Regions from separate parts of the Tissierella sp. MB52-C2 genome, predicted to be linked through region 2. Evidence: riboswitches for the same ligand, from Rfam matches in the RefSeq annotation. Region 2 holds a riboswitch; the other holds the start of a gene.

Region 1 (6,053 bases), 380 kb from region 2:
TAGAAACACTTAGTCCAGCTACAAAAGAAATCTCTGACAAGTTTCCACGAATTACATCTATTTTTACTTCTGAGAGAATTTTATATGTTGTTTTGTTTCGCAGTGAGGATGCACCTGCTCCAACAGGATCTAAAACTACGGGAATATGAAGTTCATTGGCTTTTATTCCTGCCCTAATCATAGAAGCAACAGTTCGTTGATTTAAAGTTCCTATATTAATTACAAGAGCAGAAGATATTGAAACAATTTCTTCTACTTCTGCAACATCATCTGCCATAATAGGAGATGCCCCCATTGCCAAGATCGCATTTGCACAATCATTTACTGTAACATAATTAGTGATATTATGAATAAGTGGACTTTTTATCCTGATTTCATGGAGTAAATCCGCACAAGCATTAGTTAGATAATTCATTAATACTCCCAGCCTTTCTTTTATTTATAATAAAGCATATAAAGCCCATTGCTACCATTACAGGTAACGTGATTCCTATAATAGAGTTATAAGGCATAAGTAAACGATAAACGATAAATCCAATCACCCATAAAATTATGTTTCTTATGCTATGAGAGTGACTAGGGTCTATATCTTTTTTATGCAACAGAAAATAATCCACAAACAGGATGGCAAATAAGGGTGCAAATACAGAACCTATAAGATATAAAAAATTCTCATATTGGCTAATAGGCACAAACATAGCAAGTAATGAGCCTACGACACATGCAATAACAGCAGCAAACTTTTCATTTACCTTTTTACTTAAATTAGCTGTACTTACTCCTGCAGAATAAACATCGAGAAATGTAGTGGTAACTGTAGAAAATAGAACAATTACAAGAGCAATCAAGCCAAGTCCTGCAGACATTAATATGGATGTAATATCCGATGTACCAGTGTAAATTGCTGCACCGAGTCCAATTACAAACATCACTGTACTACCAACAAAATAACTTATTACACTCCACAAAGTACCTGTGATTTTCTTCTCCAACTTTCTTGTATAATCAGAAATAAGAGGAAGCCAAGAAAGGGACATAGCTACATTAAGTTCAACCGCAGTACCAAAGCTCATAGCTTCTTCCACTACATTTACTCCACTAGTATTTTTGAAAACCGTGAAACCGAGAATAATTGTAAATATAAACAAGACCGTCATCACCACAGTATTTAATTTTGACAGATTTTTAATACTAATTACTACCCAAATACAAATAAGCAATCCAATAACTATACACCATAGCTTTTCATTTTGATAGCCCCAAAGATGATTTGTAATTCCATCAAATGCCTTTGCCCCGTTAATAATCATAATTGCAGTCCAACCAAGAAGCTGTAATATGTTAACCCAAGAGAATCCAAATGAACCATATTTACCAAAAGAAATACGAACAGATTCAGCGGCAGAAAGACCAGTTTTTGCACCAATCAGTCCCGCTGGAAAAAGTATAGCACCTCCAATTACATGACCAATAATAATAGCCCAAATACCTTGGACTAGTCCCAATGGAGCAAGTAAAGCTCCTGTCATAATTTCAGCAATAGATACCGCTGCACCAAACCATAATAATATTTGACTAAAGGTAGATACCTGTTGATTTTCATTTTTCATTATAAATCTCCTTTACTTTCCTTGATGTTCAAACCATTTTTATATAGGTCATAAAAATGATGTGTTGGTCCATTACCCTTACCAATGTTTAAGGAATGCTCAATTGCTGTTGTAATATATTTTTTAGCCTGTTCTACAGCAACAGGCATAGACATACCATGTGCAAGATTGGATGCAATAGCCGAAGAGAAAGTACAACCTGTCCCATGAGTATTTTTTGTATTTATACGCTGGGTTTCAAAATAATAAAACTCTTTACCATCATATAAAATATCCAGTGCATCTCCAATAGCATGGCCACCTTTAACAAGAACATTTTTACACCCCATATCATAAATAAGCTTTGCTGCTATTTTCATATCTTCTGTGCTTCTTATCTGAATATTTGATATCTTCTCAGCCTCTGGGATATTAGGTGTAAGTAAATCAGCATAAGGTAGTACAACCTTGATTAATGTATCTATGGAATCGGGGTCCATAAGTGGGCAACCATTTTTCGCATACATTACAGGATCAATTACAACATTACACGGCTTATATTGCTCAAGTTTTCTTGCTACTGCCTCCATACAAAGTTGTGTAGACAGCATACCAATTTTCACAGCATCAACTTCAATATCCTCGAATACTGCATCAATCTGTTTTTCAATCATATCTGGAGTAACATCTTGTATATCGATAACACGACTTGTGTTCTCTGCTACTACTGAAACAATGACACTCATTCCAAATACTCCATGTGCTGAAAATGTTTTTAAATCTGCTTGTATACCAGCACCTCCACTACAGTCTGATCCAGCAATACTAAGTACCTTTTTCATTGAAACTCCTCCCTTTATTCTTTATATAAAATAAATTAGGGTACTTCTCTATATGGAGAAGCACCCTAATCAAATACAATAATGTAAGTGATTTGCTTCCCTACGTTGGTATTAACCAACAGGTTCAAAGGGTCAGGTTTTACCTTCTCAACTATTTCTAGTCCCCCCGCAAACATTGACTATATTCATTTTTATACTTAATAACCCTATCTTAAATAATAATAGGGTACTTCTCTACACAGAGAAGCACCCTAATCAAATACAATAACGTAAGTGATTTGCTTCCCTACGTTGGTATTAACCAACAGGTTCAAAGGGTCAGGTTTTACCTTCTCAACTATTTCTAGTCCCCCCACAAACATTAACTATATTGAGTATATCTTATAATAATAACATAATCAAGGTACAAAATATAATTTTATCCCTAACTTTATTTATAGACTGATTGCTATTTTCAACAATTATAGTCCTACTATCATCAGATATTAGATTTAAAAAATTATCTAAATAAGTATAATTACTCTTTAAGATATAATTCAACAATCACATATATAAAAATAATATACTAAATATATAATTTAATAAAACTTTTTCATCTATATAATTGTCTAATAGATAGATAATAAAAATGAGCTCATATTTTATTCTCAAGGAGGTGGTTATACTGGAAAAATTAGTTCTTAAAGCAATAAAAGGAGATGGTGAGAGTTTTGGCCTTCTTATAAATAGCAAAAAAGAAGATTTATATAGAATTGCATATAGCTATGTACACAATGAACAAGATGCACTTGATATTATAGGAGAAGCAGTCTATAAAGCTTATATATCAATAGGCAAGTTAAAACATCCAGAATATTTTAATACATGGCTTGTTCGTATAGTCATCAATTGTGCTATCAATTTTATAAACAAATCTAAAAGAATTTTATATCTAGATAATAAGGCTATAGAAAATTTAAATAATGAAAAAAATGATATTGTGGAAACCATTGACTTAAAAGAAGCCTTAGAGAAGTTAGACTCTAATTATAAAATTGTCATAATACTAAGATACTCTCAAAACTTAAAGTTGAAAGAAATAGCTGAAATTCTAGAACTTCCTTTAAGTACAGTAAAAACTCGGCTTTATAAGGCAATAGAACTTTTGAAAATAGAACTTAAGGAGGGCGAAGATTTTGAATAATAATACGGATGATTTGAAAAAAATTTATTCAGATATAAAGATACCTGATGCCTTAAACGATACAATTAACAATTCAATAATAAAGGGAGAAAATTATATGAAAAAAAATAATAAAAGTAAGAAAAAAATAATTAATAGCTTTATATCAGTAGCTGCGGCAGTTGGAATATTTACTCTTAGCATAAACATTTCCCCATCCTTTGCAAATAGCCTTGAAGGTGTTCCTGTTTTAGGGACACTAGTTAATATACTTCAATTTAATAATGGAAGTTCTCAAGGAGGTAAAATAACTGATGGGATTGATGTAAATTTTATATCTCTAGACCAAAAAAAAGATTCTGATATTATCACAATAAACTTTGATGGCTTTAATAAAGAAAACCAAGAAATAGCACCATCTTTTAATGTGGATTATAAGGAAGCACCTTTTACAATGACATTTTCTATATCTGGTGCAAGAGGTCTTTCAGCTAGTAAGTACTTTGAAGAGTTAAAAAAGAGTGAATATATCCAAGATATTTATGAATTAATGACTTTAGATGACTCTGCACAAAGATTTAACATAGTATTTAATCAACCAATTGATTTCAAAATAGAGGAATATAAGAATCCCGCTTATATAAAAATACAAATTTCAAAAAATACAGAGAAAGTTTCAGAACAAAAAATATATTCAATAAGAACTGGTTCTTATGAAAAAGGAGAAGAATTTGCTCTTCTTGAAGAAATGTTATTTGAAATAGAAGATCTTAGAATTTTAAAAGATAGCAATGAAACATATTTATATGAACTAGGTCAATATAATTCAGATAAAGAAGCACAAGAAAAATTGAAAGAGTACAAAGATACTTTTAATAATAGTATAGATATATACGTTGAAGAAAGAACTATGGACAAGGTCCCTCAAAGTATAAAATAGTAAAGAAGTAATATTTAAGAATATATACTATATTCAGGGATGAGGCTTAATTAAACTTCATCCCTTGATTTACCTGTACACATATTTATTATATTTAGTTTATCTCTTATTTTCATTAATCTATGGAGTATTCACCTATAAATGTTTACTTTAACATCTGCTTCAACTGGGGCAATCTCAATAATTATAACAAAATTGCTAGAAGATAAATATCCAAATTATAAATTATGGAAAATCTTTCTTGGAATTCTTATTGTACAAACTATAATTTCTATAGTAATGGTACCTACATTTATATCATTAAGCACTGGTAAAAATACCATCATTTCCCTTCAGCTGCTATAACTGAAATTATAGTAGCCAAAGCATCTATATTTTCTTCTGGAACACCAGATATACAAAGCCTTATGTAGTTACAATTCTTCTGATTTTTCTCTTTAGACAATTCTTCGGGGAAGAATTCTGATGCTGCTTTTACAAGAATCCCATGATCTTTAAGTTTCTTTTCAAATTCTACAGCCTCTATATTCTCAGGCAGATGAAGCCATATAAATATTCCATGTTCTGGAACATACCAACTGAGGCCTTGTGGGCTTAATGATTTAACAATTTCAGATACCTTTTTAAGCTTAGTTTCATAAGATTTTTTAACTTTTTTAATATGTTTTTCATACATTCGTGATTTTATAAAAATATCTAATGCTGCTTGTGGGATTTTTGATGTATTCAAGTCACTAATATGCTTAATATTAATCACTTCTTCAATTATAGACTCTGGAAGTACTGCTGCCCCCATCCTTATTCCAGGCATGAAAGTCTTTGAAAAGCTTCGTATATAAATAGTACGTTTACTTATATCATAATAATGTATTGGCATAGAACCTTTTCTTGAGCCTAGATCTGCTAAATAGTCATCTTCTATAATAAACACATTATATTTACAAGAGAGTTCAGCAATTTTCTGCTTGTCTTTTTCAAAAAGAGTATAGCCAGTGGGATTATGATGTCTTGGCATGATATAAAAGGCAGTAATTTCACTTGACTTAAATATCATTTCCATTTCTTTATAGTCAAAACCATCAACTCTCCTTTCAATTCCTATAATATCAATCCCTAAGTGGTCTGCCAACTTTAAAGCAAGATTGTATGTAGGAGATTCAACAAGTAATTTACCTTTGCTTTTCCTAAATAGATAGTGGAACACTAATCCTATAGCCTGCTGTGCCCCATGGGTAACTATTATCCTTTCAGCAGTAGTATACACTCCGTCCTTCTCGAATTCATACTTCAATGTATCCCTCAAAGAAGATAGTCCACCACTAGATTCATATCCAAACAATGTATTTTTATACATATCAACTGCCTTATTCATTACATGAGTAAATTCTCTATATGGAATAAGTTTTTCATCTGGCTTAACTGTCCTAAAATCCACCTCTTCCTGTACTACTCTTAAGTTTTCTTCAGAATCAATCAAGTAAAAACCTCCACGGGGAATACTATATACTTTATGTTCCCTT
Region 2 (6,053 bases):
ACTCTTTCTATTATATTTTCAGCAACTACAGAAATTCTTACTCCGTATTCCAATATAACATGCAAATCAATCGTTAACTTTTCGTCTTTCGTATAGACTTTAATGCCTTTAGCTAAATAATCCGATTTTAATAATTCAAACAATCCATCTGTCGCATTTTTAGAAGCCATACCCACTATACCATAACTTTCCATTGCTGATATTCCCGCAAGAGTAGCTATTACATTATCATCTATACTAATTGCTCCATATTCGGTATTAGTTTTGGCTGACATAAATAATCGCCTCCTTATTTTAAATATGCCATATTTTCTATTTTACCCCAAATTTAGAAATAGTTCAACTAAATCATATTATAATAATACATTTTAGTTGCATTTTTACTAATTATTGTGTTAGAATATAATGTGTTATTATTGAATAAAAATACTTAATAAGTATTTTCATAGTAGTTAAGGAGGTGTTTCGAATGGCGAAAGTTTGTGAAGTATGTGGAAAGGGAAAAGTATTTGGTAACAAGGTTACTTTCTCAAATAAAAAGAGTTCAAGAAGTTGGTCACCTAACATTAGATCAGTAAGAGCTGTTGTTAATGGTGGAACGAAAAAAGTTAATGTTTGTACTAGATGTTTAAGATCTGGATATGTTGAAAGAGCATTATAATTATGTAATCAAATTAAAAAAGGCTTCTATCTAAGAATTATAAGGAGGCCTTTTTTGAGACTCATTTATGCAAAGTCCTTTTATGTAAATACTAAAACGGGACTTTTCTGTTTTTATAAAACAAGGCTTCCACTTATAAAGGAAAGCCTTATTTTATTTTTAAAATTAATGCACCCATTATAAGGAGTCCTATTCCTATTAATACTAGAATAAATTGTATAGGTATAAACCTCATAATTATTAATAGTCCTACTACTGCCAAAGTTATACCTACTATTTTTTTTATCCTCCTTATATATCTATAACAAAACCTCTTCATAAGCAACACCCCTAAGCACTTTATTATATCCTATTCATATAATAAATAAATAGTTACAAAAAAGCTTAAGAATATATAGATAACCAACATCATAATAAAAAATACACGTTCGTGCTGTTTCGAATATGAATAACTCCTACAACTCATTCAGCTACAAAATCCTAAAATTTATAAACTCGCTACGCTCAAACATATAAATTTCTTTACGGATTTTATAGCTTCATTCATTGGGAGTTATTCCATATTCTGCAAATGCACTTTCTTAGTATTTTTTATTATGATTTCATGTTGGTTATCTATATCTTAAGCTTAATCTTTTGACACAAATATTAGTGCTCTTCCCTTATGAATCTGAACTTTTCCAATGTCTTCAATGATTTTATTACTAATTCCAAGAGTTGAACCAAAAGAGATAAATTTATTATCTAAGTTATAGAAAAATCCTTTTAAAGATACAATTATTCCATCATTTGATATAGGTATAACAGAAACATAATGATCTTTTAAATTTTCTATTTCCAAATAATTGTCTGTTAAATAAATAATATTATTATCATCTACTATTTTTCCTTTAATTCCTTTATCATGTAAAGTATTAAGCAAGAATATATTCGCCATTGTATGATCTTGCCTAGACCCTGTTACTCCCATAAGTACAATTTCATCATATCCCTTATCTACTAAATAATCCATAGCTAACTCTGTATCTGTTACATCTTTAATAGATGAATATTTTTCAATAGGGACATTTTTACTTAATATATATTCTAAAGTTGACTTACTTATTGAGTCTAAATCTCCCAAAATCAAATCTGGCAGCTTGTTAATTTTCAGCAGATGTTCCATTCCTCCATCTGCACATACAATAAAATCTACTTCACTGATAATTTCTTTTAACCTATTATAATTAGTAATGGTTCCACTTGAAACTATTAGTCCTTTCATTTAAAAACCTCTTTCCTACTTTGCTTTTATTGTCTTTTCTAAAGGTTTCCATATAATTGCAATTACTATACAAGAAATAATTAGTTCTGGCACTAAATAATAAGCGTTATATTGTATTGAATAAATCCAAGGGTTTAAGTCACCTGCATATTCAGCAAAGAATATTACACCTGATAAAACATGAGATATCATTCTACCTAAAATTCCCATAAATACAGCTAAAAAAATTCCTAAATATCCCTTAACTGAATCTCTATCTTTAATACTATATGCAATTCCTGCTAATCCCAATATACCAAAAGCTAAAGGATAATCTAAAATAAATTGTACTGGGTGATAGAAATAAGGCTTTAATACGAATTGTAATATTCCATAAACACCACCTATGGTTAATCCTGGTGTTACACCCCAACGTATTGCAAATAGCATTATTGGAATCATACTTCCAGCAGTTACCGAACCACCCATCGGTGCTTCATATACCTTAATATAACTTAGTATAGTGGCTAATGCAATCATCATACCCCCTTCTGTCAACATCTTTACATTCCATCGTTTTTGCATTTGAACTCCTCCTTTAAATAAATAAACCCATCGCCAATATAGGGCAATGGGTATTTAAAGGCTAATACACACTTCCCTACGCTGGCATTATCCAGGTCAGGTCATAAGGGTCGGGATAAATCCACTCTCAGCCTTTCGGCTCCCCTAGTGCTAAACATTTTATGCAATTAACTACATTATATCATACAAAATGATTTTTACAACTCTTTAAATTCTTTAGTTCGTTTTTCCACATCTTCAGCCCCAAATATATCAGAACCAGCTACTAATAAATCAGCTCCGCAATCTAATACTTCTCTAGCATTTTGAAGCTTTACTCCACCGTCTACTTGAATTATAATATTTAAACCTCTATCATCAATGATTTTTCTTAGTTTTTTTATCTTGTCTTTCATTGCTTCAATAAAGGATTGCCCACCAAACCCAGGGTTTACAGTCATGATAAGAACTAAATCTACATCATTTAAAATATACTCTATGTTTTCCAATGTAGTAGCAGGATTTAATGATACACCTGCCATAATTCCATATGATTTTATCTCTTGTATAGTTCTATGAAGATGAATAGTTGCTTCTTCATGTACTGTTATTAAATCTGCTCCTGCCTCTACAAAGTCTTTAATATACCTTTCAGGTCTATCTATCATAAGATGTACATCAAAGGGTAGTTTAGTTACACTTCTTAGACTTTTTATGACTGGAGGCCCAAAGGTAATATTAGGTACATAGATTCCATCCATTACATCTAGATGAAGATAGTCTGCACCACCATTTTCTACTTTTTTTATATCTTCTTTTAAATTAGCAAAATCTGCGGCAAGTAACGAAGGTGCGATCTTAGCCATTTTAGTACCTCCTTATTTTCTTTATTTCTTCTAGGAAAAGTAAATAATTCTCATACCTCTCCTTAGATATATTTCCTTTTTCTACTTGATTCTTTACTTCACAATCAGGTTCATTCCCATGTAAGCAGCTTATAAACCTACATTTCTCCCCATATTTCTTTATTTCTCTGAAATATTCTCTAAGTTCTGATTCTTCCTCAATAAAATCCACATTTAAAGAACTAAATCCTGGAGAATCTAAAACAAATGTATTATTATCCAATTCTAGCAGCTCTACATGTCTAGTCGTATGCTTACCTCTTTTAGTTTTTGAACTTACATCTCCAGTTTGTAGTTTGAAGTTTTTATTGACTCCATTTAAAAGTGATGATTTCCCTGCTCCTGAAGGACCTGCAAAAACTGAAATATTACCACTTAATATTTCCTTCAACTCTTCTATACCAATATGATTTATTGCGCTTGTCATAATTACTTTATATCCAGCTGTCTCGTATATGTTTTTAAGCCTTGATGCGTTGTCTAAATCTAAATCAGATTTATTTAGACATATGGTGACTTCCAATTTTTCATATTCTGCCATTAAAAGAAATCTGTCTAAAAGCCATGTATTAATATCTGGTTTTTTTATACTCATGACTATAACGGCTTGAGTAATATTTGCTACTGGAGGTCTTAGTAGCTGTGAGTTCCTTGGATAGATCTCCTCTATATATCCTGTATTATCTTCATCACTTATTCTAATCCTTACTTTATCTCCAATTAAAGGAGTTAGATTTTCTTCTCTGAATACTCCTCTGGCCCTACATTCAATTATCTCATCCTTAGTCTTTACGTAGTAAAAACCACCAATGCCTTTGACTATTATTCCCTCTAGCATAAGAGCCTCCTATTCATTTTTAGGAATCGTATCTCGATATATACCGTCATAATACACTTCAAATTGAGAACCTTTTTTCCCTTGAAGTGTTATAGTAGCTTCACCATCACTTGCTTTATATGTTTTATCATGGACAACTGTAGGAATACCATCTTGAATTCTTATGATTTTAATCTGTGTCTCTTCCTTATCCTGATATGGTGTTAAATTAAAGGTTATTGGTCCCTCTAGACCATCTGTTTCACCATTATTGTCCTCATTATCATTTCCACTATTGTTATCTGTATTATTCTTTGGACCACTGCTTACATATAAATCTACAGCAGTCTTTGTTTGTAAAGGTGTTCCTTGGTTGTAACTTTGCCAAGTGACTATTCCCTTTTCTAAATTATCATTTGGATCTTCTGTTACTTCTCCTACTTCAAGACCTAGTTTGGCTATATCATTCTTTACTTCCTCAATGTTTCTCCCTGTGTATTTTGGCATAATTACAGTTTTAACTTCTTCTCCCTGGCTTACTACTATAGTAATTCTAGTTCCTGTTTCTACACTTTCTCCAGCATCTGGTTCTTGTCTAATGACTGAATTTTCAGGTACTGTATCTGAATTTTCATATTCTAAATCTACTTTTAGTCCTTCAGCATTAAGTATTGATTCTGCATCTCCTAAAGATTTATTTTTTACATCAGGAACTTTTACTAAGTTATCTCCTTCGCTAATAGTTACCTCTATAGGATAATCTTTTTTTACTTTTGAATCTGGATCTTCACTTTGAGAGATTACTTCTCCAGCTTTAAATTCATCGTTTTTAACTCTTGCTATAACCTTAAATTCCAGCCCTAAATCTTCTATTTCTTTTTTAGCTACTTCTTCCTGTTTACCTCGTAAATCTGGAACAGTGATTAAGTCACCAGCAACAAAGAAATTCTTTAGTTTAAAATAACCTAAAAATACAGATGTGGCTAACAAAAATGCTAATAATATACCTAAAAAGACCATTTTTCCACCATTATCTTTTTTCTTTGACTGTTTTGTTTTCTTTGTAACTTTATCTTTTTTCATAGTATCAACATCCTCTACATTAACTACAGGAATTATTCTAGTATGAGAATCGTAATTATTGGTGTCTTCCATACTAAAGTCTCCTATATTATCCTTTACTCTCCTTATGTCTTTTATCAATTCAGTAATATTGCTATATCTATCAGCTTGTCTTTTTTGAACACATTTTAAAATAATATTTTCGAAGCTGGCTGGTATACTACTGTTTAATTCTCTAGGAGGCTTTATATCTTCTTGAACATGTTTTAAGGCAACTGTTATTGGACTTTCTCCTTGATAAGGAAGTTGTCCTGTAACCATTTCATACATAACTATTCCAAGGGAATATATATCTGATTTTTCATCTGTATATCCACCTCTTGCTTGTTCTGGAGAAAAGTAATGAACTGAACCTAATACATTAGATGTAGTTGTTACTGTTGAGCTTGTAACAGCTCTTGCTATACCAAAGTCTGTAACTTTTACTCTATTATCTTCTGTAATCATAATATTATGAGGTTTTATATCTCTGTGAACTATTCCATTTTTATGGGCGTTTTCTAAAGCCCCTGCAATCTGATACGAATACTCTAATGCCTTCTCAACAGATAGTTTCTTTTCCTCTTTTATGATTTCTTTCAATGTTTTGCCTTTTATATATTCCATAACTATATAATAAATTGGATTATTCCCTTCATTTTCCACACCTACATCATAGATATTTACTATACTAGGGTGAGAAAGACTAGCAGCAGCTTGGGATTCTCGTCTAAATTTCCTCACAAATTCTTCATCATTTAC

The links. Region 2 has a riboswitch for thiamine pyrophosphate ahead of thiT (energy-coupled thiamine transporter ThiT). Riboswitches for the same ligand answer to the same signal wherever they lie in the genome.
Region 1: another riboswitch for thiamine pyrophosphate. It lies ahead of thiD (bifunctional hydroxymethylpyrimidine kinase/phosphomethylpyrimidine kinase); the one in region 2 lies ahead of thiT (energy-coupled thiamine transporter ThiT).

Annotation. Positions count from the first base shown of each region.
Region 1 covers NZ_CP133261.1:2,111,207-2,117,259, forward strand. Annotated here, with positions in the region: gene thiM (hydroxyethylthiazole kinase) at 1-415, opposite strand, end outside; gene cytX (putative hydroxymethylpyrimidine transporter CytX) at 399-1,610, opposite strand; gene thiD (bifunctional hydroxymethylpyrimidine kinase/phosphomethylpyrimidine kinase) at 1,610-2,431, opposite strand; TPP riboswitch at 2,511-2,609, opposite strand; TPP riboswitch at 2,697-2,795, opposite strand; gene RBU61_RS10615 (sigma-70 family RNA polymerase sigma factor) at 3,060-3,614, shown strand; gene RBU61_RS10620 (hypothetical protein) at 3,607-4,533, shown strand; gene RBU61_RS10625 (PLP-dependent aminotransferase family protein) at 4,856-6,053, opposite strand, start outside.
Region 2 covers NZ_CP133261.1:1,729,169-1,735,221, forward strand. Annotated here, with positions in the region: gene RBU61_RS08690 (Asp23/Gls24 family envelope stress response protein) at 1-275, opposite strand, end outside; gene rpmB (50S ribosomal protein L28) at 470-661, shown strand; gene RBU61_RS08700 (hypothetical protein) at 810-980, opposite strand; gene RBU61_RS08705 (thiamine diphosphokinase) at 1,290-1,925, opposite strand; gene thiT (energy-coupled thiamine transporter ThiT) at 1,941-2,489, opposite strand; TPP riboswitch at 2,546-2,645, opposite strand; gene rpe (ribulose-phosphate 3-epimerase) at 2,687-3,334, opposite strand; gene rsgA (ribosome small subunit-dependent GTPase A) at 3,336-4,211, opposite strand; gene pknB (Stk1 family PASTA domain-containing Ser/Thr kinase) at 4,221-6,053, opposite strand, start outside.